DNA from 4 places in the Oryzibacillus soli genome. Region 2 is predicted to be linked to each of the others. Evidence: riboswitches for the same ligand, from Rfam matches in the RefSeq annotation. Region 2 holds a riboswitch; each other region holds the start of a gene.

Region 1 (5,512 bases), on a different contig from region 2:
TTCCCGGTGCACGCCCATGGCTTTGCCTAGGAGGGAGTTGACCCCGTCGGCGATGATGACCACATCGGCGTAGATATCGCCGTCCTCCCGGTCCGTCCGCACGCCCACCACCCGGTCGCCTTCCCGGATCACGTCGACCGCGCAGGTTTCGTAGACCGGCAGTGCGCCTGCCGCTACCGCCTTCTCTGCGAACCATTGGTCGAACTTGGCCCGCAGGCCGGTGAAGCAGTTATATGGGCTGCTGTAAGCCGCATTCCGGTGGCTCAGCATCGTGGAGGAGTCCTTGCCCATCATCCACATGCGCTGCTCCACGATATACCGCTCGATAGGCGGATTCTTCTCCGACAGGAAATCCGGCACCAGCTCCTCGATCTGCTGGCGGTAGAGGACGCCGCCGAAGACGTTCTTGGCGCCCGGGTATTCGCCCCGCTCCAGCAGGATGACCTTCAGCCCCGCACGGGCCAGCGTCAGCGCCGCCGCACTGCCCGCAGGGCCTGCGCCGACGACGACCGCATCGAATTTCTCATTCATGGTTATACCCCTCCCGCTGCTGCGGTCTCCAGCATGGACAAGCCGCCCCGCCGCGCTTTAATCTCGGCCGTTATGGCCGGCACCACCTGGAACAGATCTCCTACGATGGCGTAGTGGGAGATCTGGAAGATCGGCGCCTCCGGGTCCTTATTGATGGAGACGATGATGTCCGAGCTCTGCATGCCCACCGTATGCTGCACCGCTCCCGAGATCCCCACCGCAAAAAACAGCTTCGGCCTCACCGTATGCCCCGTCTGCCCGATCTGCCGCTCGTGGCCCACCCAGCCGGCATCCACCGCCGCACGGGTTGCCCCGACCTCTCCGCCCAGCGCATCCGCAAGCTCCCGGAGCATGGCGAACGCCTCCAGTCCGCCCATGCCCCGGCCTCCGGCGACGATGACCTCCGCCTCCTCCAGGTTCACGTGGCTCACTTCCTCGATGAAGTCAAGGACCTTGGCCGCGATGGACGCCTCCTCGAAGGTCTCCGTCATCCGGACGATCTCGCCGGTCCGCTCCGGTGCCTTGGGCAGCGCCTGGAACACGCCCGCCCGGGCCGTGGCCATCTGGGGCCGGTACTGCTTGCACAGGATCGTCGCCATCATCTTCTCGGAAAAAGCTGGTCGGCTCGCCATCAGGAGCCGTGAGGGATGTGGCTCCACGTCCAGCTCCGTGCAGTCTGCCGTCAGACCCGTGGGCAGGTGGGTCACGATGGCCCCCGCCAGGTCTCTTCCCGTCGCCGTCGCTCCGTACAGGACGATCTCCGGCTTCACCTCACGGAATACCTTGAGGCAGATCTCGCTATAGGGCCGGGTCCGGTAATCCAGCAGCTCCGGCGCCTCCACCAGATAGACCCGGTCCGCTCCGTAAGCGATGGCCTCCTGGGCCAGATGCTCCGCCTGGTGCCCGATCACCAGCGCCAGAAGCGGCGCCTCCAGCTTATCGGCCAGCTTCCGCCCTTCCCCCAGGAGCTGCCAGGATACCTTCTTGGCCGTTCCCCGCCGGTGCTCCACTACGATCATGACGCCGCGGTATGCCGACCAATCCGGTGCCGCCGTCTCCAACCGTTCTTCACTCATCGCATGCCCCTCCTCTTATCTCCCGTTATCCATGCCGCTTACCAGCCCAGCCGCTTCGGCAGCTCCTCCGCCCACAGCTTGCCGGCCAGATCCGTTGCAAGCTCCTGTGCGGTGGCGCCCTCCACCCGTACGGTGTTGGCCTTCTTCAGCTCCGGCACCCAGGTCTTGCCCACGATGGTTGGGGAGCCCTTCAGACCGATCTTCGTCTTATCCAGCTCGGGGAAATCCGCCGCCGTCCAGACCGCCGCCTTGTATCTCGCCGCCCGGATCATGCCGGGGAGCGTGGCCCGCCGGATCTTGTTCAGCTCCTTCAGCGCCGTCAGCAGCACCGGCATGGAGGTCTCCGTCACCTCTACGCCGTCCTCCATCTGCCGGTGAACCCGGACCCGCCGGGTCTCCGGGTTGACGTCCGCCACCTTGCATACATACGTCAGCTGGTCCATGTTCAAGCGGCACGCCACTCCGGGACCAACCTGCCCCGTATCTCCGTCCAGCGTCTGCTTCCCGCAGAACACCATGTCTACGGGGCCCCAGACCTCTCCGATCTTCCGGATCGCCAAGCCCAGCACGTAGGAGGTGGCCAGCGTATCCGCACCGGCGAAGCCCCGGTCGGTAACCAGCACCGCCTCATCCGCCCCGAGGGAGATGCATTCCTTCAATCCCTTCTCCGCCGGCGGAGGGCCCATGGTCACTACGGTCACCCGGGCCCCGAACTGATCCTTCAGCCGCAGCGCCTCCTCCAAGCCGTGCATGTCATAAAAATTGACGATGCTGGGAACGCCCTGCCGGATCAGCGTGTTGTTCTTCGGATCGATCCGGATTTCCCTGCTGTCGGGCACCTGCTTGACACAAACAACTACATGCAGCAAGTGAAGCACCTCCGTTTTTCGTTGTTCCGCCGGAACCGGGAGTAAGCGGCGGACTTTATAATGATTTTTACATTAGAAATGATAGCGCTTTCATAAATCTGTGTTAGAATTTCGCTAGTGCTGTATCTCCCCCGCTATCACCATATTCCACGAATTCCACAGCCTGAACACAATTCCTACATTGTGAATAAATTCATTTGTTGCAGACCCCCATTTTGCTTATCAGCTGTCAAACTTTTGACATAAATTCATAAGAAAGCGCTATTTTAACCCCTTTCTACTCCTGATATGGGTGCGGATGGATAGATTTGTTCACCAGTTCGGCATGCAAGCCCCATCTGGCCCTATGCTTACTGCTATGGACTTCTGACTGGAGCCACCCCATGCTGCCTTTTCCATTCGTGAATTATTTCACTAGTACAGTGCCGGCATTTTGATTTACACAGTTTCTGGAATACGGTCCCACCTACACCCAATAAAATGAAAAACCCGCCAGCAATGACGGGTTCTTAATAACCATATGATTCCTGTCAGCATGCAGGCGGTTTCGACCTAGAGTGCTCCGGTCCGGAATTGCTGATGAGTGTAGATCGTTCCGAGATGCTGCATCAGGTCCTGAAGCTCCACCGATTCCAGTCCCAGCATGTTCGCCAGGATGCTTTCGGCCACTTGCCGACTGCCCAACATTTCACCCAATTCCTGCACATTGCTCTGAAGCTTCGTCTGCCGCTGGAGCGACATATACGATTTGGCCAGCATAGCCCCCATTGTTGCGCGATCTCCTCTCTTCCTTTCCACAGGAAAAAAAAGAACCCCCGGGTGCTTCCCGGAGGAGGGCATCCCTTTGGCGGCCCGGCTGTCGTGGTCCCCGTTCGGAGACCTTAGACCCGCGGCTTTGCGTCGCTGCCTTTCGGCAGGTTTGCCTTTTTCAGTGGAAATGGTTCGTTGGTATTAAGTTAACGATACCGTGACTCGCAGATTTTGTCAAAGGGTAATTCCAAATGTCGGAAAAATTGAGTCTTAAGTCTCAATTTCCACACTGGCCTGATCCAATCGCCTTACTCCTTCCAGGCCGGGCAGCTCCTCCATCAGCTTGAACAAGGCTCCGTCCTTCATCTTCGCCTCGATCATCACATCCAGAGCGGGCGTCATGGGGGCGACGGCCCGTAGGAAGCCGGCCAGCGGAGCGGCCTCCACATAATCCGCATGGGCCCGGACATCCTTGTCGTTCTTCGGGCTGGAGACATGGATCTTGGGCGGAAGGGCGGGGAGACCGACGGAAGCCTCCGGATCCGTTCCGGCGCCCTCCCAGGTCTTGCCGATCCTCGGCCACAGCTCCGCGGCATCCTCTCCGGTATGGTTCACCATATGATGGTGAAGATCCAGCACCATCGGCGCCCCCACTTCCTCGCAGACCTCCAGGGTCTCGAGAGCTGTGAAGGTCTTATCGTCGTTCTCCAGGGTAATGCGGCCCCGAACCTCCGGACGCAGCTCTTCGAAGTGCCGGATGAAGCGGTCCCGGGCCTTCTTTTTGTCGCCGTAGGTGCCTCCGATGTGGATGTTGCACTTGGCGCTTCCGTTCAGGCCCATGGCCGTTAGCATGGCGTGGTGCCGCTCCAGGTCGGCCATGGAGGACTTCAGCACCTCCGCACGGGGCGTCGACAGCACGGTAAAGTGGTCGGGATGGAAGCTTGTCCGCATCCGGTGCTGCCGGACATATTCCCCCAGCTCGGCGAAGTCATCCGCCAAGGCGGGCATCGGATCCCAGCCGTTCAGAAGCTCGTGGCCGGCCAGCGGGATCAGCTTGGAGGAGAACCGGTACAGGCGGATGTCGTGGGCCCGGTTATGGCGAAGCAGCCGCAGCGTGTTGCGGATGTTCTCGGAGGCCAGGCGTTCCAGCTTACGGATGGCGGCCTCCCGGTCCTCCAGCTTGGCGAAGCTGGTGGCGGTCATCGTTTTGGACGGAGAAGCGTTGCTTACGGAGGTGGACATGGCTACGTAACCGAATCGTACGATCACACTTTTTGCCTCCCGCGCAGTATAGTCCGTTATACCGTACCCGGGTTCCCGCCGTTTCATTCTCCGGCAGCCTTCCTCTCCGTGCGGGACATGGGGTGCTTGGGAGATGAAGGCCATAGATGGCCTTCATTCCGCCGCAGCCCCCTGCTGCATCAAACGGCTCCGCCCGCTTCGTGCTCTCCGAAGAACATCTCGTGAGCCAGAGCGGTCTGAATGCGGGCCTCCTCCTCCGTCAGCAGCCGGATCAGCTCCATCTCTACTTGGGTAATCTCCTCCCCTTGGAAGTTGATCTCCGCGATGGACGCCAGAATCTTCACGATGGCGATCGCCTTGTTATCCGGAGAATAGGCGATGACCTTCTGGCCGGCCGGAAAAACCCGAAAGCCGGATTTGACCATCTTGCCGCGGCCGTATTCCAACAGATCGTACAGCTCCTGCGTTCGCTTGAACTTGCATACCGAATTGAACTCCGTCGCGAATCCCATATGTCCGCCTCCTTCTATCCTTTCTCTTAAGGATACCATAGGCTCATCCCCTTATTCATCCGATGCCGGGCTCCCCGTTCCTTTCCCCATGGCGTAATCCACCAGCCTTGCGGCCAATTCCGGATACGGTATGCCGGAGAGCTCCCACAGACCGGCGTATGCCCCACCGGGGCGGAGGTCCGGGGCCAGCTCGACGGCATCGACCAAAAGGCGGCCGTCCTCGGCCGCTTCCACGAAGCGGATCAGCACCGCGCCGGATGCATCCAGCAGGTCGGCGGCCTGACGGGCCAGCCGTCCGAGCTGCTGCGCCGTCTCTTCCGGCAGCTTCGCTGGAGCCAGCGGCTGTCCGGGTACTATGCCGGCCCCATTAGCGGAGTCCGCCGCCGCATCGGGCACCGGGGTCCCCTCTCCGATGGCGCTCTGAAGCGGCACCTTGCCGGCCAGCAGCGCGACGAACAGCGCACGGCCGGGGACTTCCTCCTCCGCCATCACCCGGCTATCCGCCGAGAATGCCGCTTCCATAGCCGCCTCT
Region 2 (5,512 bases):
CGCTTCGCTGCTCCGTTCCGCCAGCTTGCGCACTTCATCCGCTACCACGGCGAAGCCTCTGCCCTGCTCCCCGGCGCGGGCGGCCTCGATGGCCGCATTCAGCGCCAGCAGGTTCGTCTGATCGGCGATATCGTCGATGACATCGATGATGTCCCCGATCTTGCGGGAGTCTTCGGCTAAGAGTCCCATTTGACGGTTGATCTGAGCCATGCCCTCAATGGAATGGCGGACCACTTGGCCCCCTTCCTGGGCCAGATTCAACGTTCTCTGAGAGAGGCCGGACGCGTCCTCCGCACTCTCCGCCACGGAGTTGATGGCAATGGAGAGCTCCTTGAACAGCTCGTTGATCGTTTGGGCGTCCTGCGCTTGACTGTTGCTGCCGCTGGAGATTTCCTCCGAGCCGGCGGAGATCTGCTGGGCGGCCGCCGATACGCTTTCGGCCTGCTGGAGGATGCCGGTTATGGTCAGGTGCAGCGTACCCATCGTACGGTTGAGTGCCGCGGCCAATCGCCCGATCTCATCCTTCGAGTCCAGCTCCACCGTCTCCCGCAAATCGCCTTCGGCCACTTTGCCCAGCACGCGGAGCACCTGATTCAAGGGAGCCGATATCGACCGGGCAATCACGAGGCCCAACGCCAGGCTGGCCAGAGCGGCGGCTGCGATGATGCCGATCGTCAGATTGCGGGAATCCGCGAAGTCATCCGCATTGGTCTGATTGATGATATCCGCCGATTTGATATTGTAATCAATCAGCGCCTGCAGCAGCTTATGCCGCTCATCCCGAAGGGGAACGACCTTCTCCAGGTAAAGCTCATAGGCCTCGTCATTCCGGTTCAGCAGGGCAAGGTCCAGGGCCTCCTGCCGGACCTTGCGGTAGTTCGGCGTAAGCGCGGTATATTTGGCGACAGTATCCGCTTCGTAGGAATCCAGTCTGGTCTTCTGGTATTCGCTCAACAGCTTGTCGTTCTGGCCGGACAGATCCTGAAAACGCTGGAGCAGCTCCACATTCTTCTTTTCATCCATGTTGACCATCAGCTCATACAGATAGGACTCCTGCTTGGTGACGTTCGTTTGGATCGTATTCAAGGTCTGATTGGGCAGGAGATTCTCTTCATACATGCTGTTGGAGGCATCATTCATCTTGGACATTCCTATGTATCCGAGGATGCCTGTGGCCAGCAGGCAGACAAGGCCTACGATAATCAGCAGATTGATTTTTACCCTGACATTGAAATTTCGTAACATATTCATGGTTGAACCCCCATCATCTCATTGGTTTTGGTGCTCCCGTTGTTGATGATCATTCAGGCAGCCGGCCCCCTTCCGCATACACCAAAAAAGACCGCCCGAAAACAACGGGCAGTCCGAACGTGCCCACTTGGCAGCCCGGCTGCCATAGCGTCACCGCCGCAGGCCCGAAGCTTTGCGTCATTGCCTTTCGGCAATTTTGCCTCTACAAATGAAGATGTCACAAATGTGACAAAATGCGAGTTTAATCGACATAATACCACGAAATCTCGTCCCTATCATCAGGGAAAATCCCCCATTGAGCCAAGAATGTGCAAGCCGGGCAAGATCCTCCTAACGGATTTCCGGCACCGTCAAGAAAATCCGATTGCCCGTGAAGCCGCTGAGCCCTATCCTGAAGTCAGACGCGGGGGAAGGCGGCTAGCCGCCCCGGCGGACTCATCCGGGATAGACCGGAGGGAGGCACGATATGGGAACCAGAAGAACGGAAGAAGTGGTACATCTTGCAGATCTGGACATTCGGGCGGCAGGGCCCCGGTGCAAAATGCTGCTCGGCGATCTGAACGGCGACGGTCGGATGGAAATCCTGCTGGTCCAGCCGGACAACCGGCAGGACGTCCGCTATATTCCCCACCAGGTTCAATGTCTGACGGCTTATGACCTGCAGGGGCGTCTCTTATGGCAGACCGGCAGGCCGGACCCGGGCGCGGGGAGCCAGGGCTCGGATTATCCGGCCCAGATCTATGATATCGACGGTGACGGCCGGCTGGAGGTCCTGTGCGTGATGGACGGCCGGCTGCATATCCTGAACGGACAGGACGGCTCGGTGAAGAAGGTCTGCGACCTGCCGGATCCGGAGGCCCACGACTGCATCATCATCGCGAATCTGACTGGGGGAGAGCGGGCCTCGGACCTGATTCTGAAGGACCGGTACCGCCGCTTGTGGGCTATGGACCGGGACTTCAACCTGCTGTGGACCCATGAAGGCAACCCGGGACATTTCCCTTGGGTATACGATCTGAACGGAGACGGCTTCGACGAGGTGATGGCGGGGTACGATCTCTTGGACCATCAGGGCCGGCCGCTGTGGAGCTGCAAGGAGCTGGAGGATCATGCCGACTGCATCTGGATCGGTGACGTGAACGGGGACGGAGCACCGGAGCTGGTAATCGGCGGTAGCGTCACCGTCATGTATGACGCCGTCGGGAAGGAGCTGTGGCGGTACGACGGCTCTGTGGAATCGCAGCACATTGCTCTGGGACGGTTCCGGCCGGAGCTGCCGGGCCTGCAGGTGGCCGGCCTCGACCGGCTGGTCCGGGAGGACGACGGCAAGGGTCTGAAGGGAAAGGACGCCCTGTTCCTGCTGGATGCGGAAGGGCGGGAGCTGTGGAAGGAAGACCGCACCACGGACGGTTGGCTGACCATCATCGATACGTTGTCAGGCTGGAGCGAGGGCTCGCCTGACTACATCCTGGCCTTCCGCCGGGGCGGGGGGGTCTATCCGACCTTGTACGACGGCCATCTGAACGCCGTGGCGGAGCTCCGGACGGAAGGGTATGCCGTGCATGCGGACCTGTTCGGGAGCGGCACGGAGCAGGTGATCATCTATACCGATGACCGCGCGGCGATCTATGCGAGCCGATTCTTTGACCTGTCGGCCGCCGCTTCCGGAGCTCCACTGCCACAGCCGAAGCGGCTCTACAGCTCCACGCTCTATCCGGGCGGGGAGGCCGCCCGGCGGGAATAAGACATGAACCTGCCTGGAAGCCTCCGGCACCACTTCAGATGTGGATGCCGGGGGCTTCTTCTGTTCGGCTTGCGAAGGTTCCCATTGGCAGAACGGGATGCAATCGATTACACTGTAGGCAAGCACGCTTCCTCCCACCATGTCCAGTCCCCACGGCGAAGCACAGTCTCAGGCGGCTGAATCGCAGCAACGCTCATGAAGGAGGCCCCGTCCATGCTTTCCCGGCTCAGGCCCTTTAACACGCTCCGCAACCAGATCCTATTCGGGTTCATCCTGGTGATGGCGGCCGTGCTATTCATCTTCGGAATCAATATGTACCATAGCGTGTCAGGTTTGTTGAAAGCGAGCGCTGCCAAGCACATCCAGCAGACAGCGGTTCAAGCGGGTGGCCGGCTGGATGCGGTAATCGGCCAGATGGACACCCTGACCGCCCAGATCATGACGGACAGCTACGTCCAGGAGCTGCTCTTGGACCATCTGAACAGCCGTCCTCCCGGCTTCACGGAGAGGCAGAGCCTTGCCCGGACGGTGAGCCGGTACCAGACCTATTCCAAGGGCATCAACCGGATCGAGCTCTATACGGCCGATTATCGGCGATTGTTCCCGCTGGACGAGCTGAGTCTGGATGGCCGGGTCGAGGTTCAGTGGATTCGCAAGGCGGAGGAGCAGAAGGGACGTCTGCTCTGGCTGGGATTGGATCCACGTGAACCGGACAGCGTTCTGGCCTTGCGCCGGATCAGCTTGGTGGACCGGTGGTTCTCTTCCGGCGGATACCTCCTGATCAGCATGGACCGGAGCACCTTCCATCTCCGGGAAGCCATGGATGCGGACGGCCAGGGGCTGGAGACCATGATCCTGACGGATCCAGAGGGCATCCCCATCACCTCCGACCTGCCCGGTCCCGGCCTGCCGCCGGGACTCCTCCAATCCTCGGGTCCGACGGTGCTGCTGCAGGACGGGGAATATATGGCCGTCCGCCATAAGTCCGTAGAAACCGGCTGGACGCTCTTGATCCTGACGCCTCTACGGGAAGTGACCAAGGGGATCTCCGTGCTCCGCACCGCCATCCTGGTCTCCGGCGCCATCGGGTTCGTACTGTTCCTGTTCCTCTCCTACTGGCTATCGGGACTGATAACCAGGCCGATCCTTCGGCTGATCAAGACCATGCGTGGAGCCCGGGACGGCGTCCTGAAGCCTCATCTCTCGGATTCACGCACGTTGGAGCTCCGGGAGCTGAACAACACCTACAACCAGATGGTGGACAACATTAATGAACTGATCCGGCTGGTCTATGAGAAGGAGCTGGTCCGGAGCCGGACGGAGCTGAAGGCGCTACAGGCCCAGATCAACCCCCATTTTCTGTACAATACGCTGGAGGCCTTCTATTGGTCCTTGTCGGAGAAGGGAGAGGAGGAGCTGGCGGATCTGGTCATCGCCATGTCCCATATCTTCCGGTATGTCATCAGCAGTCCCGAACGGCGGGAGTGGGTGACGCTTCAAGAGGAGCTGGAGCATATCGAGCGGTATCTCCAGATCATGAAGATGCGGCTTGGGCTGCGGCTGGTCTGGTCCATCGAATGCCCGGAGGCCTGTGCCGCCGTGCCCGTGCCCAAGCTGCTCATCCAGCCCCTGGTGGAGAATGCCATCGTCCATGGTATCGAAGGCCGGGTAGAGGGAGGCACCATCCGGGTCCGGATTCTGCCCATGGGTGACGGTGACCGGTTGTCGGTCACCGTCGGCGACGATGGGGCGGGGATGGAGGAGCGGGAGCTTCGGGAGCTGCAGAATGCCTTAGATAAAGAAGAAACGGCCTCTCGGCCAAGGGATGCCGCTTCTCCTTCCAGAGGGACCGGGGTCGGCATCCGGAACGTCAAGCGGAGGCTGGAGCTGACCTACGGGGAGACGGCAGCGGGCCTGGCCATCACCAGCCAACCGGGGCAGGGCACGACCGTCCGATTTGAGATTCCACTAACAGGGGGAGAGACGGAGTATGGCAACGGAACGGACCGTATTGATCGTCGATGACGAGCCCAGGACCCGGGAGGGAGTCCGCAAGACCCTGGAGGCCGAATGGTCCGGGGAGCTGCAAGTTCTGACTGCGGCCAGTGCGGCGGAGGCCATGGCCATCATGGAGCGGCAGCAGGTCCATCTGCTCATCACCGACATCCGGATGCCGGAGATTACGGGTCTGTCTATGGTTGAGGAGCAGCGCAGCCGGGGGTATCGGCCGGTGGTGATCGTCATATCCGGCCACGCGGTTTTCGATTATGCGGAGCATGCCATCCGCCTCGGAGTGGTTCAATATCTGTTGAAGCCGCTGGAGAAACGCAAGCTGGTGGAGGCCGTGAAGCAGGCGCTGGAGCTGGAGCGGAGCCGGGAGAGGCAGAGCACCATGGAGAAGGTGGTGGACCGGCGGCTGTTGGAGCTGGACGGGGAGGATGCCCGGGTCAGCGAGGCGGTTCAGAAGGCCAAGCGCTATGTGGAGGACCATCTTGGGACCAGCTTGGGCATGCGGGA
Region 3 (5,512 bases), on a different contig from region 2:
GTCTGAATTTTCAGATTATTTTAATTATAAAAAGGGATTGGTTATTGTTTAGGCACCGCTTATGGCACAGCCGGTAAAATAGTGCTGATATCTTGCGCTCTCGATCAACAGCTCTTCAATATCGCCTTTGCGGGTCAGGGTGACGATCCCCTTCTCCTTCAGCAGCCGCATCGGGGATTCTCCAATCCCGGAGCACAGAAGCACCTTGCAGTCGGACAGCATCTCCGACGTTTCCTCCAGGATCACGCTCTTGCCTCCCGGCGTTCCGCATTGTGCCGTCCCGTTGCAGTAGGCCTGCACCTTGCGGACTCCCAAGAGCCTGGTCGACTTGCCGGTCACCTCGTACACCAGAAATTCCTTGGCGTGCCCGAAGTGAACGTTCACTTTGCCGCCTCCCCGGGTCGCTACGGCGATCCTTATGGCCGAGCCTCCGGCCGCAGGAGAAGATGATCCCGCCTTCACCTTGCGCTTCGCCTCCATGGCGGCATCCAGCTCCTTCAGCTTCTTCTCCCGCTGCTCCATGGTGAAGATCCTCTTCACCGGCCCTTCGGGAACCTTGCCTTTGTCCGCCACGCTGGTGTCCTCTCCCAGAAGTCCCACCGCGTCCGCCCGGCACTGCCGGCAGTGCCGCATGACCGGAAGCAGCCTGGAGCTGGCTTCCTGCGCCTTCAGGACCATGGAAGGCTTCGGCTCCTTGACGCCTTCCTTCTCGTAGGGGCTGCCCGGCGACAGGATCAGCGGCATGATGTTGTGGGTGAATGCGCCCAGCTCCTTCACCCGGGCCGTCACCTCTTCCAGGTGGCAGTCGTTGACCCCGGGGATCAGCACCGAGTTCACCTTGATGGCAATCCCTCTCTCCGCCATCATGCGGATGCCCTTCAGCTGACGTTCCAGAAGCAGCTCCGACGCCTCCAGCCCCCGGTATACCTTGCCGCCGTCCGCCACCCAGCCGTAGATCTTCTCGCCGATCCGGGGATCCACGGCATTCACGGTGACCGTCACATGCCGGATGGAGAGCTCGGCGATCCGGTCTGCGAATTCCGCCAGCCGAAGGCCGTTGGTGCTCAAGCAGAGGTGGAGTCCGGGAACCTTGCCGTTCAAGAGACGGAAGGTTTCGAAGGTTGCTTCCGGATTCGCCAGCGGATCGCCCGGCCCCGCCACGCCGATTACGGTAAGCTGCGGCAAGGTCTGGAGGGTCGTCTCCACCTTGCGGACCGCTTCTTCGGGGCTCAGCACCTTGCTTACGACTCCGGGCCGGCTCTCGCTCACGCAATCGTACTTGCGGTTACAGTAGTTGCAGCGGATGTTGCAGCCGGGTGCCACAGCCACGTGCATTCTTGCGAAGAAGTGGTGGGCATCTTCGTCATAGCAGGGATGTCTGGAATGGTTCGGTTCCATTCAACCACCTCCTTGTGTTATGTTTCATCACATATCTGTGCTGCCCTTGCTTTGTTAGACCCATATTACTCCTGATCCGCCTGGAAGGTCAACGCTTTTACCTATCAAAACCAGCATTGTAAACATTCTGACACATCTAATGTCATGTTATATTACATATAAGTGACGTAAATCGTTTTCAAATTTGTTCTGAAACGCATACAACTTTTCGCTTGATTGGTTAGGAATCATTCTCAATGCGGATTGGATTCGTGCCCGGCCGTCCGGATTTGGATTATGGACCCGCGGACCTTATAATGCGGATAGGATAAGGATACGGAGGGTTGAGACGTGGCTAGATTGCAGAGAGACTTCTTCGAAAGAGATACGGTGGAGGTGGCGCAGGCTCTGATCGGCTGCAAGCTGATCCGGCGTCAGGATGGGATAGAGGCCGAGGCGGTGATTGTGGAGACGGAGGCTTACAAGGGAAGCGGCGATCCGGCCAGCCATGCGGCAAGGGGCGTCACCCCCCGCAACCGGCTGATGTTCGGTCCACCGGGCATTCTTTATGTCTACTTTTCCTACGGGATGCACCATTGCATGAACATCGTCACGGAACCGGACGGCGTGCCCGGCGCGGTGCTGCTGCGGGCTGCCGTACCCGTGTCGGGGCTGGAATGGATCCGCTCCAATCGACCTCGCATTCCGGAGGCCCGCCTGATGGACGGTCCCGGCAAGCTGACCCAGGCACTGGCTGTGGATTTGGCCTTGAACGGCTTCGATGTGTGTGATCCCTCCCGCACGGAGCTGCGGCTGGAGGCGGGAGAAGCGCTGCCCTTCCAAGCCACAACCCGCATCGGCATCAGCAAGGGCAAGGAGCTGCCCTGGCGTTTCGCAGCGGCCCCCGGCCGCACTATGCCCCCATCACCCGGCTTCCGCTGAACAGAAGCATGAACGGTTCAGGCTCTACCGGACGGCTGATATAGTACCCCTGAATCTCATCGCAGCCCAGCTCCAGCAAGCTCTCCCATTGGAGGCCCTCTTCCACGCCCTCCGCGATCACCCGCTTGCCCAAGCCATGGGACAAGGCGATGACGCTCTGCACGATGGTCCGGTCCCGGGTCACGTGCAGCATATCCTTAACGAAGGTCCGGTCGATCTTGATCAGATCGGCGTCCAGCTTGCGGAGCAGCGACAAGGAGGAGTATTCCATACCGAAGTCGTCGATGGCCAGGCCGACTCCCAGCTCCGCCATCTCCCGGCTGAGCCGGGAGGAATCCCTTTCGCTTCGCATGGCGGCCGTCTCCGTAATTTCGAGACACAGCCTTCCCGGAGCCAGCCGGGTCTCCTCCAGCATCCGCTTCAGCCGGTCGGTAAACTGAAGGTCCGAGATCTGGCTGGCGGACAGATTGATGGACAGCCGGATCGGAGGAAGCCCCTGCTCCTCCCATTGCTGCAATTGCCGGCAGGCCGTCTCCAGCACCCAATAGCCGATCGTCCGAATAGCCCCCGAGCGCTCCGCCAAGGGGATGAACTCCACCGGAGGCACCAACCCCCGCTCGGGATGCTGCCACCGGATCAGCGCCTCGGCGCCGACGATCTGGCCCGTCCGGATGTCCACCTGCGGCTGGTAATGAAGCCGGAACTCCTGATTCCGTAGAGCCTCCTCCACCGCCGAATCGAACCGGCGCATAGCTTCCCGCTCCTTCGCGGGGACCGCCCAGTCGGCCATCTCTACCAGAACTGCATATTGGCTTCTGCCCTTCGGATGGGGCATCCATTCCGACTTCGCCACCACCCTCTTCTTCCTTGGCCCTGCCAGGATCTCGAAGCAGCCCTGGAGAAGCGGCGTCCCTGCTTCATCCTCCGGCCAATCTGCCGATCGGCCCCATTCGCCTACAGGGGCCACCAGATCGCGGATGGACCGGGACACCAGCCCGTCTGCCGGCAATTCGAAGAGCTTCTCCGCCTCGGGGTTGGCCTCCGCAATTTCTCCCTCCTGATCCAATAAGAGAATCGAAACCGGTGCATGATCATACAAAAAGCGGTATTTCGCCTCAACAGAAACTTGGGGACGGTTCATTTCCATGCTCACCCTTCTTGTGTCTTCGTTCTTGTGTATCTACATGACTCATCCATCGTTAGGCCACATACTCGGTGAGGATTGTCCAGTTGCGGCCGGCCTTCTTCGCCGAATACAGGGTGTAGATCCGCTGAAGCAGACCGTCCCTGATCTCCTTCTGCAGCGATTCCTGCTCGTAAGCCGCGGAGAGCAGGAAGATCTAACCCGCTCCAAGTGTATGCGCTTCCCAAATCACGACATGCCGCTTCCCTGCGAATCCGGATCCGCCATGCTGTCCGTCAGCCTGTACAGCGGGCGGTCATGAGTCTTAAGACCCAAAGAGCGAACCTCCTCGTTGCCAATCCAGCACCGGCTCCAGGCACAAAAAAAAGAAACCTTGCTCTAAGGTTTCCTCCATCCTTAAAGCGGCAACTGGCTGGCATGCGGTCATCCCTGACCGTGAAGCCCCTGTAGCTTTGCGTCCCTTGCTTTCACAAGGTTTGCCTTGAACGTCTTTGCATAATATTCACATTTTATATAGTTCTTTTATACCATATCTGTCGAATTATGTCCACCGTTTTTTTACAGCTTCTCCTAGAGTTCCTTTTTTTCGGATTTAGCTGGTCCCATGGTTTCTCCCGGTACAAAGGGTCCGAGCAGCCGTACATGCTCGTAAGGAGACAACGGATTCGCCAGTCTGCGGAGCATCAGCTCCGCCGCCCGTTCCCCCGATTCGTCGATGAGCAGCACCGGTCGGGACAGCCCGGGCCGGTGCAGGACTTCCCAATCCTCAATCCCCACCACAGAGAGCTCCTCCGGAACGGACAGCCCCAAGGCCGCCGCAGCTCCAAAAATCCACTCCGCTTCGCCGCTGACTCCACCGATCACCGCCGTATATCTGCCGCTGGCAAGCCTCGTCTTCAGCCGCCCCATCCAGCGTCCCCTGTCCTCCGTCCCTTCCGTCAGATGTTCGCCGGGGTTCAGAGACAGCCCCAGACGGGCGGAGGCATTCAAGAAGGCCTCCCACCGGAGACGGAACCCGCGGAACTTCACGGTATCCCCCGCATACAGGATGCTCCGGTGCCCCTGCTTGTATAAGGCATCCACACTGATGTGAACGGCGTGCTGAACATCCCAGATCACGCTGTCCACCGCCGCTTCGACCGGCGGATAATTAATAATCACTACGGGTACGGACAGCTTCAAGAACGCCGTCTCCACCCACTCCGGGATAGCCGGGCCCAGGAACAGACCGTCCATATGCAGGAGGCCCGCACGCTCCGCCCATTCCAGCAGCTCCTCCTCCCTTCGGCACCAGCCGGGGAACAGCAGGTTCTGGGCGGCATGGCCCAGCTCATGGAGCCTGCGCTCCAGTCCCTCGGACTGCAGCCGGAACAGCCGGCTGTCATTCATGATGAGCAGCGCGAACCGCCGCGGCTTGCCTGAAGCCATCGGAATTCGTTCCGCGGCCAGCCCGTCCGACAGCGCCTTGGACCAATAACCCAGACTCCTCGCCGTACGGAACACCTCCCGCCGAGTGGACTCCGACATGCCCGGCAGTCCCCGCAGCGCCTTCGATACCGTATGGACCGTCAGCCCCAGCTCGTCCGCAATGGTCTTCAGTGTGATCTCCTTCTTGAGCGGCATCCGTTCCCTCCACCTTTCCTCCCCTTATTTTATCAAAAGAAACGGCAAAAAGGACCTCCCAAGGGAGGTCCCTGTCTATGATTTTGCCGGCAGTACAGGAGCTTTGCCGCCCGGCGGCTTGTCCTTTTCTGCAATCTCCAGCCCCAGCTTGCGGGCCACAATACCGGTGGTGCTGGCTTGGATCAGAATCGTCAGGAGTACGGCCATAAACGTGACTGAAGCGATCACATCCGCGTGCTGGATGCCCGTGCCTGCTATCATGCCGGACAATGCGGCGGGAATGACCCCGGTTTCCCGGACCCAGAACATGAAGACCAGCTCATTGCGCCTCCACTTGGCTTTGCGGTCGGGCAGGGCACAGAGAAGGACCGTGATGGGCCGGGCCACCAGCATGAAGATCAGAATAACCGCCACGCTCGGCAGCAG
Region 4 (5,512 bases), on a different contig from region 2:
AAGACCGTGGTTATCGAGGACCTGATCTCCACCGGCGGAAGCTCCCTGAAGGCAGCGCTGGCCGTGAACGAAGCCGGCGGACATGCCCTGGGCGTGCTGGCTATCTTCACCTACCAGCTGGAGCAGGCGGAGGCCGCGTTCCGCGAGCGGAATATGCCCTTGCACACGCTGTCCAACTATTCCGCGCTCATCGAGACGGCCGTCAAGCTGGGCCGTATCCGCGAGCAGGACGTGGAGCTCCTCCAGTCCTGGCGGAAGGACCCGCTGGCGTTCGGCAAATAAGCATCTGTTTCTAGGAAAGCCTGTCACCGTGGATGGTGGCGGGCTTTTTATTTTTATTGGTCGATCGGGCAAGCCTTTGGCGCAGGCCAGCAGTTTACTGCTCGCATACGGCTTGCTTGTTGTTGGGTGCGGTAGTGGTTGCAGTAGCGATCGCGCTTGCGTTCGTTTACGCGTTCGCTTTTGCGATACCTGTGACGCTCGCAACCTTCTTCTAACGGTTCTGAGCGGTGCTATTTTACCTGTCGAGGCAGGTCTGGATGGCTAACGGTTCTGTAGAGCGCTATTGGCTTAATAAGCGGGATCAGACCATCCTCATCCCATATATAAGCGCTGTAGCATCCGTTAGTAGGTGAATATGCCTCCAAACGGGCAAATAGCGCTTCTGGCAACCGTTACCTATTCCTCGACGGGTTCATACCCGATATGGGGACCTCCGGCTCTGATAGGGGGAGTTCTAGGGGCATCTTGCGTCTTCGACCAGATTTTGCCGCTGCTTGTCTTCCCAAAGCTGACATGGCGCCGTTATAATGGAGGGGTCGGATGATTTCCTTACAATGGCTATCTACGAAATCATGCATATTCATCCAGAAGGAGAAGGTAACATGTCAACCATACAGATCATGGCGGACAGCACCTGCGACTTGACCCCGGAGCTGATCGAAGCGAATGGGATCCGGATCATTCCGCTTTATGTGGTGTTCGACGATCGCACCTACCGGGACGGAAGAGACCTTACGACCGGGCAGCTGTACGACCGGGTGGCGGAGCTGGGCTCCTTGCCCCGGACCTCTGCGCCGTCACCGGCGGATTTTGTCGAGGTGTTCCAGCCCGCGGTTGCAAGCGGCTGTTCCGTCGTTTATATCAGCATCTCATCGGAATTATCGTCTACGTACCAGAATGCCTGCATCGCCGCAGCGGAATTCCCGGAGGGCGCCGTCCAGGTGGTCGACTCCCGTAATCTCTCCACAGGCATCGGCTTGACGGTTCTGAAGGCCGCCGATTATGTGCGCCAAGGCATGACGTCCGCCGTGGAGCTGGCCGCCCGGCTTCGGGAAGACACTGCCCGGGTGGAGGCGGAGTTCGTCATCGATACCTTGGATTATCTGCACAAGGGTGGAAGGTGCAGCGGCACTCAATTGTTCATCGGGAGTCTGCTCCGCATCCATCCGGTGATCAAGGTGACGGACGGCCGGATGATCGTGGCAGAGAAGCTTCGCGGCCGGATGGATAAGGCGGCCGCCGGTCTGCTTGACCGGGCGCTGGAGCATCGGGACCGGATCGACCGGACCCGGGTGTTCGTCACCCACTCCATGGCCCCGGATACGGCGCAATGGCTGAAGGAGCGGCTGGAGCAGGAGCTCGGCTCCGCGAATGTTATCGTCACCGATGCAGGCTGCGTAATCTCCAGCCACTGCGGACCGGGGACCGTGGGGATCCTGCTGATGATGAAGCAGTAAGCCCGTCACTCCGGAACAGAAGAAGCCTCCCCCTACTCATCAGATGGTGAGTAGGGGGAGGCTTCTTCCATGAGAAACGATCACGACGGAATCTTCAGCATGTTCTTCCTATATTCCCCGCAAGCCAGACAAGTCTTCACATCCAAGCAAGTGGGGTGAAGCGGGCCGGTGAAGCGGCCGCAATAAATCGGCGTCTTAAAATCGTGGTTCGAAGAGATCCGGACACAGTGCTCGCATCCGCCGATAAGCTCCATGGTGAGGGTGTGCTTCTCTTTCTTCAATTCCAACATTTCATCCATCAGCTGTTGCTCGGTCATTCCAGTGGCTCCCCCTGTCGGTGTAATCGGTCGCTGCCCTTAGGGGCGCTGTCCGCAGCACCGTAAGGGTAACCCGGCTATCTTGGCACTGGTTAGTGCTTTAGACCCGTGGCTTTGCGCCCTGAACCTTTCGGCTCAGGTTGCCTTTTTCCTGAACGATCCATCAATATAGTTCAAGAATAGCATCCGATTTCCTGCTATACATGAGTCTTAACTCCCACTTTTTGTCGAATCATTCCAAAAATAGCTTAACCAACTGCCAATCCTGCAGAAAAAGGGGATACAAATTGGGACGTCTCCGGACCGCAAGCGGATGATATGTCACGGCAACGGTCTGACTGCCGATCTCATGAAGCTTCCCGCGCAGACCCTTTACCTCCGCCTCTGTATCCCCGCAATAAGCGCGAAGCGCCACATTCCCCATACAGAACAGCAATTTGGGCTTCCGTGCGGCCAATTGATCCTCGAGATACGGCAGGCAGGAGGCTCTTGCCGTTTCTTTATCATAAGCGCGGACAGGCCGGCACTTCAGCAGATAAGTGACGAACAGGTCCGACTGCCGGAAGCCGGTTTCGTGCGCGGCTTGCTGCAGCGTTTGCCGGGTTCCGCACACAAAGGCCTCGCCCTCCGGAGTCTCTCTGGCCCCGGGGTTGTCCAGCAGGATGTATACCGGTGCCTCCGGATTGCCCTCTCCCCAGATGATTCTCTTCCGCTGTGCGGCCAGCGCGCAGCGGACACAGCCTTCGGCCGCAGCCGGGACCAACGCTTCCGGCCAGACGGAGGGTACGAACGGTTCCATACGGATTCCTCCTCTTGTTTTTTTCTACTATTCCCCATTGAAGAAAAATCTTTGGACATTCTTGTAACTTAATTCCAGCTGGATACGTCTATTAATCGTATAGGAGACAGATAGAGGGAGAGTGAACGGATGGGGATATGGCCCAGCTTCCCAAAAAAAACGCCCGCCGCCCGTGCGGACGGAGCCGCCCCAGGAGCTGAACCGTCAGAAACGGAGCCTCTGTTGACAGTTAGCGGGGTCGAACGCGGCTTCCAAACCGCCGGCCGACGCATTCAGGTGTTGAAGGGCATCGATATGACCCTACACCCTAACAGCCTGGTCATGCTGCGGGGAAGATCCGGCTCCGGCAAGACGACGCTGCTGAATCTGATCGGAGGGCTCGATCAGCCTGACCGCGGAACCATATGGTTCAAGGGCCATCCGTTCCATGAATGGACGGATGAGCAGAGGACGGAGATCCGCCGCAGGGAGATCGGCTTTATTTTTCAATCCTATGCCTTGCTGCCGCTCTTGTCCGCTTATGAGAACGTCGAGCTCTCCTTGCGGATGGCCGGGGTGCCGAGGAACCAATGGAAGGAGCGGGTCCGCCATTGTCTCAGTCTCGTCGGATTGTCCGGACGGATGCATCACCGTCCCTTCGAGCTGTCCGGCGGCGAGCAGCAGCGGGTGGCCATCGCCAAAGCGATTGCCCACCGCCCGTCGCTGCTGCTGGCGGATGAGCCGACGGCCGAGCTGGATTCGCAGATGGGCGCCCAGGTCATGGGCGTCTTCCGGGACATCGTCCGGGAGGAGCGGGTTACCATCTGCATGACGACACACGATCCTACGATAATGGAGGTTGCGGACCATGTCTATGAAATGGCGGACGGGCGGTTCCAAGGGATCGCCTAAGCCGAAGGTGCTGCTGGCCGGGATGGTGGGGCTGGTGCTCTTGGCCGGCTTGACCGGCTGCGGCTTGCTGCCCCAGGAGGAGGCGGAGGAGGCATTGCCCACCATCAATCCCCCGAAACTGTCCAAGAAGCCGGAGTACCCGGTCCGGAAGGATACGCTCTTCAGCAAGGTCCGAGGCTCGGGGAAGCTGATGTCCATGAAGGAGGAGGACGTTTACTTCCTGGAGGAGAACAAGCGGATCAAGGAGATCTATGTCAAGACCGGTGACCGGGTGGAAGCCGGACAGCTGGTGGCGGAGCTGGATGTCACGGATCTGGAGAGCCAGCTCCGCCAGAAGAAGCTGGAGAGCCGCAGCGAAGAACTGAAGATGATCGAGCTCCTGCGGAACCCGGGGGACAAGAGTGCGGCCGAGCTGGAGCAGGCGAAGATCAGCTTCGAGCTGAAGCGGGAGGAGCTGGTCAAGCTGGAGGAATCCATCTCCCGTTCGAAGATCTCCGCTACCTTCTCCGGCGAGGTCGTTGCCGTGTACAAGAAAAAGGGAGATATGAGCAAGGCCTACGAGGGTGTGGCGACGGTGGCGGACTTAAGCCAGCTGACCGTGGCGGCCTCCGTCAGCCAGGAGGATCTGAAGAAGGTGGCCGTCGGCATGGAGGTCAACGTGGATATCAACTCCGCGGGCCAGTATAAGGGGACGGTCAAGCAGCTGCCGAATCCGAATAAGACCGCAGGGGGCAACAATCCCGGCGGTTATTACGGCGGATTTGACGGCTCCGGGCAGCAGCGGCAGCCGGAGACTCCGGATCAGTTCCTGCAGGTGGAGCTGGAGAAGCTTCCCGAGAAGGCGTCCAGGGGAACTCCGCTCAGCGTGGAAGTCATCGTCCAGAAGAAGGAGAACGCTCTGGTGATCCCTGCGGCGGCACTGCGGAGCATGTCGGGCCGCAATTACGTCCAAGTCGTGGACGACAAAGGGGTCAAGCGCGAAGTCGACGTGGAGATCGGCATGCAGACCTCCACGGATGTAGAGATTGTGAAGGGGCTCGCATCCGGACAGAAAGTCGTAGGTCGATGAGCGATGGCGATGCTCCGGTTTATCTTACATAAAATGTGGAATACCCGCTGGCTTACGGTGAGCGCCCTGGCGGGCTTGATCGTCGCTGTAGCCTTTGCGACCAGCATTCCGATGTATGCCGACGGCGCACTGAAGCGGGTGGTGGCCCGCACGCTGACGGAGAGAAGCGAGGGGCTGCCGGCTGGCTCGCTGATTCTCCGGTATCAGGCGGCGGGGTCGGACCGGGCGAAGCCGGAGGAGGTTAAGGAGCTGGACCGGTTTATTCGGGACGAGGTGCCCGATGAGATCGGCTTGCCCTATACCGCAGCATCCTGGGTGATGTCCATCCGGGGAAGCCAAGTCACCCCCGTCGACCCGTCGAAGAGCGATCCGGGCAAGCGGCGCCAGATGTCCTTATCCGCCATGCAAGGTCTGGAGGAGAAGGTGGAGATGACGGCCGGACATCCCTTTGCTTCCTCGGCCGGCAGCGGAACCCTTGAGGTGATGGTGCTGGAGGAGGCCATGTTCCGCAATGATCTTCACATCGGGGACGAATTCAACTATCCCGTCAGCGGAGGGCAGGGCATTGCCCCTCTGAAGCTGAAGGTGGTCGGAGCCTTCAAGCCCCTTCAGGATACGGATCCGTATTGGTTCCAAGGCATGGAAGGGCTTCTCGGCACCTTTATGGTCCATGAGAAGGTTTTCCAGGAGGAACTGA

What was found. A riboswitch is a leader RNA that binds a small molecule or an ion and turns the genes downstream of it on or off. The one in region 2 is predicted to bind cyclic di-GMP.
Region 1: linked by a shared signal. The riboswitch ahead of ACSEXW_RS03940 (hypothetical protein) and the one ahead of ACSEXW_RS10310 (methyl-accepting chemotaxis protein) in region 2 are both predicted to bind cyclic di-GMP.
Region 3: linked by a shared signal. The riboswitch ahead of ACSEXW_RS12625 (putative bifunctional diguanylate cyclase/phosphodiesterase) and the one ahead of ACSEXW_RS10310 (methyl-accepting chemotaxis protein) in region 2 are both predicted to bind cyclic di-GMP.
Region 4: linked by a shared signal. The riboswitch ahead of ACSEXW_RS11825 (hypothetical protein) and the one ahead of ACSEXW_RS10310 (methyl-accepting chemotaxis protein) in region 2 are both predicted to bind cyclic di-GMP.

The regions. Positions count from the first base shown of each region.
Region 1 covers NZ_JBPPGJ010000002.1:437,744-443,255, forward strand. The annotation lists gene ACSEXW_RS03925 (FAD-dependent oxidoreductase) at 1-531, opposite strand, end outside; gene ACSEXW_RS03930 (electron transfer flavoprotein subunit alpha/FixB family protein) at 534-1,607, opposite strand; gene ACSEXW_RS03935 (electron transfer flavoprotein subunit beta/FixA family protein) at 1,646-2,485, opposite strand; gene ACSEXW_RS03940 (hypothetical protein) at 3,029-3,244, opposite strand; cyclic di-GMP riboswitch class I at 3,320-3,410, opposite strand; gene uvsE (UV DNA damage repair endonuclease UvsE) at 3,497-4,495, opposite strand; gene ACSEXW_RS03950 (hypothetical protein) at 4,648-4,980, opposite strand; gene ACSEXW_RS03955 (D-alanine--D-alanine ligase family protein) at 5,032-5,512, opposite strand, start outside.
Region 2 covers NZ_JBPPGJ010000006.1:210,050-215,561, forward strand. The annotation lists gene ACSEXW_RS10310 (methyl-accepting chemotaxis protein) at 1-1,251, opposite strand, end outside; cyclic di-GMP riboswitch class I at 1,378-1,462, opposite strand; gene ACSEXW_RS10315 (hypothetical protein) at 1,718-2,995, shown strand; gene ACSEXW_RS10320 (sensor histidine kinase) at 3,209-5,020, shown strand; gene ACSEXW_RS10325 (response regulator transcription factor) at 4,986-5,512, shown strand, end outside.
Region 3 covers NZ_JBPPGJ010000008.1:134,748-140,259, reverse strand. The annotation lists gene nifB (nitrogenase cofactor biosynthesis protein NifB) at 49-1,398, opposite strand; gene ACSEXW_RS12630 (DNA-3-methyladenine glycosylase) at 1,729-2,319, shown strand; gene ACSEXW_RS12625 (putative bifunctional diguanylate cyclase/phosphodiesterase) at 2,291-3,466, opposite strand; cyclic di-GMP riboswitch class I at 3,864-3,954, opposite strand; gene ACSEXW_RS12620 (LacI family DNA-binding transcriptional regulator) at 4,034-5,086, opposite strand; gene ACSEXW_RS12615 (cation:proton antiporter) at 5,162-5,512, opposite strand, start outside.
Region 4 covers NZ_JBPPGJ010000007.1:255,914-261,425, forward strand. The annotation lists gene pyrE (orotate phosphoribosyltransferase) at 1-282, shown strand, start outside; gene ACSEXW_RS11820 (DegV family protein) at 885-1,739, shown strand; gene ACSEXW_RS11825 (hypothetical protein) at 1,820-2,056, opposite strand; cyclic di-GMP riboswitch class I at 2,121-2,211, opposite strand; gene ACSEXW_RS11830 (uracil-DNA glycosylase) at 2,289-2,855, opposite strand; gene ACSEXW_RS11835 (ABC transporter ATP-binding protein) at 2,985-3,746, shown strand; gene ACSEXW_RS11840 (efflux RND transporter periplasmic adaptor subunit) at 3,703-4,815, shown strand; gene ACSEXW_RS11845 (ABC transporter permease) at 4,819-5,512, shown strand, end outside.